2 linked regions of the Chroococcidiopsis sp. TS-821 genome follow. The protein of the gene in region 2 interacts with the protein of the main gene of each other region in a pairwise test. Links are inferred from orthologs where the notes say so. Each region holds a gene or a part of one and is shown on either strand. Other genes may lie near its edges.

The links. The genes of interacting proteins can lie anywhere in the genome.
Region 1: the proteins of eno (region 2) and rpe interact in binary tests that used the Escherichia coli proteins (3 or more experiments, as listed by UniProt). The link is inferred for Chroococcidiopsis sp. TS-821 from one-to-one orthologs.

The regions. Positions count from the first base shown.
Region 1 is NZ_MVDI01000013.1:92,324-95,126, reverse strand. Bases 45-2,780 are described here. They hold rpe (ribulose-phosphate 3-epimerase), read left to right. Parts: upstream 45-928; coding sequence 929-1,633; downstream 1,634-2,780. Other genes in these bases: B1A85_RS21565 (hypothetical protein), read right to left, coding at 2,359-2,780; B1A85_RS21570 (hypothetical protein), read right to left, coding at 1,733-2,254; B1A85_RS21580 (S8 family serine peptidase), read right to left, coding at 45-684. Outside these bases: more of B1A85_RS21580, read right to left, coding at 1-44; more of B1A85_RS21565, read right to left, coding at 2,781-2,799. UniProt on the Escherichia coli protein: Catalyzes the reversible epimerization of D-ribulose 5-phosphate to D-xylulose 5-phosphate.
Region 2 is NZ_MVDI01000012.1:4,546-7,549, reverse strand. The notes cover bases 9-2,945. They hold eno (phosphopyruvate hydratase), read right to left. Parts: upstream 2,154-2,945; coding sequence 864-2,153; downstream 9-863. Other genes in these bases: B1A85_RS20575 (iron uptake porin), read left to right, coding at 2,888-2,945; gloA (lactoylglutathione lyase), read left to right, coding at 2,447-2,878; argC (N-acetyl-gamma-glutamyl-phosphate reductase), read left to right, coding at 9-712. Also shown: more of argC, read left to right, coding at 1-8; more of B1A85_RS20575, read left to right, coding at 2,946-3,004. UniProt on the Escherichia coli protein: Catalyzes the reversible conversion of 2-phosphoglycerate (2-PG) into phosphoenolpyruvate (PEP). It is essential for the degradation of carbohydrates via glycolysis.

The sequences.
Region 1 (2,803 bases), on a different replicon or contig from region 2:
CGTGAAGATTCCTTGCCTGCGAGTTGTAAACGCAACGTTAATACCATTAAAGTTATCCGTAGGGATGGGAATTCCGCCTTTACCTTGATTACCGGCAATGACATACAGCACATTATGAACGCGAGCAGACCAATCGATACATTGCGTTAGCAAAGCTTGACCATCTAAAAGTGCGTTGGGTCGCGGATCGCGCTCTAACGTCTCGCCGAAGCTAAAGTTAATGGCGCGCACATCACCGCCGTTTTGCTGTGCAATATGTTGTGTAGATAAGCATTCTTCTGGCTGACCACCTGTTCTCAGCGAACCAACCGCAGTTGAATAAAGTCGCGCTCCTGGTGCGACACCCCGTACGGCTTTATCGTTACTAATCATCACACTTGCAACGTTTTGCGCGTGTGGGTCGATATTCGTGTTAGGTTTCGCTGGCTGATTGCGCAAAAATACACCTGCTAAACTCATGCGTTGGTTACGCACTACAGCTTTATCTAAGCCAAATTGTCCAGGACGTCCAATTTCTACTTGACCAATACCGATTTTCCGACCAATTAGGTTGTAAGGCGCACTGTGTAATCGTAACGCATTAATTCCTGCTTCTCCTACTGAGGTGGTTTCTAATGCGAAGACAGGAAGACTGATACAGGAAGCGCTTAGCCCTCCTACTAGCCAGACAAGTTTTCTTACCATTGATTTCTAAATCTACTCACTTTTGGGCAAAAAATTATAATTAACTACTGCTGACTCGATTTATAAAATCTTGCTCCTCACTTCTTTATTTTGTAGCGAGTCTTCTAAGCCGTTGCATAAATTGATAAGAAATTTTGTTTTATAAGCAGTGCAATATTGCTATGAGAAGTTTTCGCGATCGCACGTTTAATACTAAAGATTTTGTTAAAATGCATACAATCGAGGAAGCAGGAGAACGATTAGCATGACCCAAGCCAGCAAAAAGCCTATTGTAGTTGCTCCGTCTATACTATCAGCAGATTTTTCACGTCTAGGTGACGAAATTCGGGCAGTAGATGCAGCAGGAGCCGACTGGATTCATGTTGATGTGATGGATGGACGGTTTGTTCCCAATATCACGATTGGTCCATTAATCGTAGAAGCGATTCGTCCTGTTACTCAAAAGCCATTAGATGTCCACTTGATGATTGTGGAACCAGAAAAATACGTTGAAGATTTTGCGAAGGCTGGAGCCGACCACATTTACGTTCATGCTGAACACAATGCTTCACCGCACTTGCACCGCACGCTCGGTCAAATTAGAGAGTTGGGCAAAAAAGCCGGTGTTGTTTTAAATCCTAGTTCTCCACTAGAGTTAATTGAATACGTGCTAGAGCTTTGTGACATGATTTTGATCATGAGCGTCAACCCTGGCTTTGGCGGTCAAAGTTTTATCCCTGCTGTATTGCCTAAAATTCGCAAACTACGTCAAATGCTCGACGAGCGCGGTCTCGACCCTTGGATTGAAGTTGATGGTGGCTTAAAGGCTAATAATACTTGGCAAGTGATTGAAGCGGGTGCGAATGCGATCGTTGCTGGCTCTGCGGTATTTAATGCTAAAGATTACGCTGAAGCGATCGAAGGTATTCGGAACAGCAAGCGTCCTACTCCAGAATTAGCAACAGTTTAAGTTGATTATTTTGACAAAATAGACAAAAGAAAGAGAGCAGATTGTGGTTTAAAATCTACTCTCTTTTTAGCTATTGGGAAGAAATAGGTACGACGCTAGTTATTTACGTTGACTACCTAACCATTTAGCCGCAGCAATTCCAAGGACAGCAGCAACGATCGGATTGCTGAGGAATTTGATAATAGCTGGTTGCTCCGCCATGACTTCTTGGAAGATGTCAGGATGATTGTGGTAAACAAAGGTCGCAAGCTTACTCACATCATCCGCAGTCATTTTATTAGGATTGTGCGTTGATAAAGCTAGTTGTTGTTCGAGTTGACGATCGCTTAGCCCTCTTCCTTTAAGGTGCTTGAAAAACGCGCGGGCGACATCGTCTCTTTCATTGGGCTTAATTTGCGCGATCGCTTTTTGCAATTCTGGCTCCATTTGGCTAGGAGGAATGCGATCGGGGTGCAAAGAACGTCCAAACAGTTGACGGCGTTCTGCGTGCGACGAGCGTTGTGCAAAATCATCGAAATTTTCGTATTGGCGCTCGTTTGTGGATACTTCTTCCATTGTTTCGGTATCGCCTTGCGCCAAGTCATTCATTATTTGGCGTTTGTATTGCTCGCTGTTATACATTTTCCTCTCCTTGCTTAATTTGCGCTGTGGCGTGTTGTGCTTTCAACTTGTTTCTTGCAGCTAATTGTCCGATTGCTCAAGCTATCGTTGATTCATCTACCGCATTATTGATATTTGATTTGATTTGACTGCATATCGTATTGAGCGGTCAGAATCAGTTTTTTATCAGGAGCGTACATCAAAACTGTTAAATCTTGATTAGGGAAAGTCCGATGAAATCCTTGGAGCAGTGATTTTGCTAAAGGTCTTACTTCGTTAGGGCGCACTTGGGGCGTAATCACAACACCCAACTTGTTTTGGTCGCGTACGTAGGCGTCTTGGATTAATCCTCTCCCTGTCTGGACTACCCAGTTACCAAAGTCTTGTCCTGCGGAAGTATTGCCACGCTCTAACAATGCATAGTTTCCTGTTGTATCTGCAGCTGGTGGTAAACTTGTTCTTGGGGCTTTTGCATTAACTGCGCTGCTGCAAGCAACAGACATCGTAAGAACTAACACCAATGTTAGCGCTGTCAGAACTTTACGAAATCTCTGCATAAAATTCACTTTA
Region 2 (3,004 bases):
AAATTGGTATGGAACTGAACGCAGCGATCGCCAAATTGCAGCGAAAGCAGTTTATGGCTTACCGGAACTGTACCGCGATCGCATTGCTAATAGCCAATTGATCGGCTGTCCTGGGTGCTATCCCACTGCGAGTTTACTAGCACTTGCTCCTCTACTCAAGCAAGGGTTAATTGTACCTGAGACTGCGATTATTGACGCGAAATCAGGAACTTCGGGCGGCGGACGTCAAGCAAAAACAGGGTTATTACTCGCCGAAGCCGATAATTCGTTAGCAGCATACGGTGTCGCCCGTCACCGTCATATCCCAGAAATCGAGCAAATTTGCAGCGATTTAGCTGGTCATGAAGTGATGGTACAGTTTACCCCGCATCTGATTCCGATGGTACGCGGCATTTTGGCAACAGTGTACGCAACATTACGCGACCCTGGGTTAGTCCGCGACGACTTGATTACGATCTTCAAAGCCTTTTACCGCAACTGTCCTTGGGTGACGATTTGCAATAGCGGCGTGTATCCGCAAACCAAATGGGCGTGTGGTAGTAATTTATGTTACATCGGCATCGAAGTTGACCAACGCACAGGTAGAGCGATCGTCATGTCCGCGATTGATAACTTGATTAAAGGTCAAGCTGGACAAGCGATTCAGTGCCTAAACATCATGATGGGCTGGGAAGAAACGCTAGGACTACCAAAACTCGCGTTTTATCCTTGAAGAGGAAGGGGTGAGTGGAAGGGTGATGAGTTTTGAGTTATATAGAAAACACTATATTTTCCTCTGCGTCCTCTGCTCCCCTGCCCGCGCCAGTCGCCTCAACGGGGGAAACCCCTGCACGGCACAGGCTCCTCTGCTCCCCTGCTATAATTTATTTCGGTCCCATACCTACTGCACCTGCATAAACGGCGCGATCGCCAAGTTCGTCTTCGATGCGGAGGAGTCGGTTATATTTGGCAACGCGTTCGCTGCGACAAAGAGAACCTGTTTTAATTTGACCGGCGCGAGTAGCGACAGCTAAATCGGCGATTGTTGTATCCTCCGTTTCTCCTGAACGATGACTAATTACCGATCGCAAGCCATTGCGCGTTGCTAAGTCGATTGTTTCTAAAGTTTCAGTCAAGGAACCAATTTGATTGAGTTTAATCAAAATCGCGTTACCAGCTTTTTGTTCGATACCTTTTTGTAAGCGCGTGGGATTCGTCACAAATAAGTCATCGCCGACTAACTGAATGCGATCGCCTATTTTCTGTGTCAACAATTGCCAATGTTGCCAATCGTCTTCGTGCAAACCATCTTCAATCGATACAATTGGATATTGCGTGGCTAATTGAGCAAGATAATCAACTAACTCGGTTGGTGTATGAACGGCGCCGTCGTAAACGTATTGCCCATCTTTGTAAAACTCACTTGCAGCAACATCAAGTGCTAAAGCAACTTGTTCGCCAGGTTTGTAACCGGCTTTTTCAATTGCTGCTATCAATAGTTCCAGCGCGACCTGATTTGACTCTAAGTTAGGTGCAAAGCCACCTTCATCACCCACACCTGTTAGTAAACCCTTATCGTCTAGAACTTTGCTCAACGTCGCAAACACTTCAGCACCCCAGCGCAAGGCTTCTCGAAAAGAAGGCGCACCGATTGGCACAATCATAAATTCTTGAAAATCGACGTTATTAGCCGCGTGCGCACCACCGTTAATCACGTTCATCAGAGGTACAGGAAGTAAATTAGCTAAAGGACCTCCCAAATAACGATACAACGGCAAGCCCAAAGATTCAGCACCCGCTTTGGCAGTTGCCAGCGACACGGCGAGAATCGCATTTGCACCAAGATTTGCTTTATTCGGCGAACCATCCAAGGAGATCATCGTGCGATCGATAACTTCTTGGTTCAAGGCGTCCAAATCCATTAACTCTGGGGTAATTTTCTCCTTCACATTTTCGACAGCTTTTAGTACCCCTTTACCGCCATAGCGACTTTTATCATCATCGCGTAGTTCATGAGCTTCAAAAGTTCCCGTTGAAGCACCACTAGGAACTTGTGCAATTCCAACAACGCCACTGAGTAAGCGAACTTCAGCTTCTATTGTCGGACGTCCCCGCGAATCAAGAATTTCACGGGCAGTAATATTTTCAATTGCAGTTTCTAACGTGTCAATCATCCTCTCTGGCACCTCGAATTAATTATGGGTAATAGGTAGTGGGTAATAGCTCTAAGATTTCAATAACCAATTCCCGATCGCCAATGACCAACCAATTACCAACTTTGTCAATTTATTGATGCTACGGTCAAGTTTGATAGTTAGGATAGGGGTTTAGATCACTTTTTTGGGTTGCGAGATCGGACTTTGGCGATCAGTTCTATCCTCCTAGCTTGCGCTGCATTTGTTGTATCACTCCTCTAGACGTGCTAGCTGCGCTCTTTACAATGAAAAAAGGACATCAGGAGTTTGTCATGAGATTACTACACACAATGTTACGCGTCGGGAATTTGGAAGAATCGCTGAAATTTTACTGTGATATTTTAGGCATGAAACTACTGCGGAAAAAAGATTATCCTGGCGGCGAGTTTACGCTAGCATTTGTCGGTTACGGCGACGAATCAGACCACACCGTCTTGGAGCTGACTTATAACTGGGGTACGGATAAATACGACTTAGGCGATGCTTATGGTCATATTGCCATTGGTGTTGACGATATTTATGGTACTTGTGAGGAAATTAAAGATCGTGGCGGTAAAGTTGTCCGCGAACCAGGACCAATGAAACACGGTTCTACAGTGATTGCTTTTGTAGAAGATCCCAACGGGTATAAAGTAGAGCTTATTCAACTGGGTACTCAAGGAACTACAGAACAAGCAGAACAACCGCAGTTAGTATCTCAGTAGTACTTCGCCATGCCAAAGTGGTGGACTGCTTGGTACTGGTTAACTGGAATGACAAGTTGGGCGGTGTTGAGCCAAACTGTGCCAGTTAGCGCTAACCCTGTGCCGCTGGTACAGACACAAATTCCC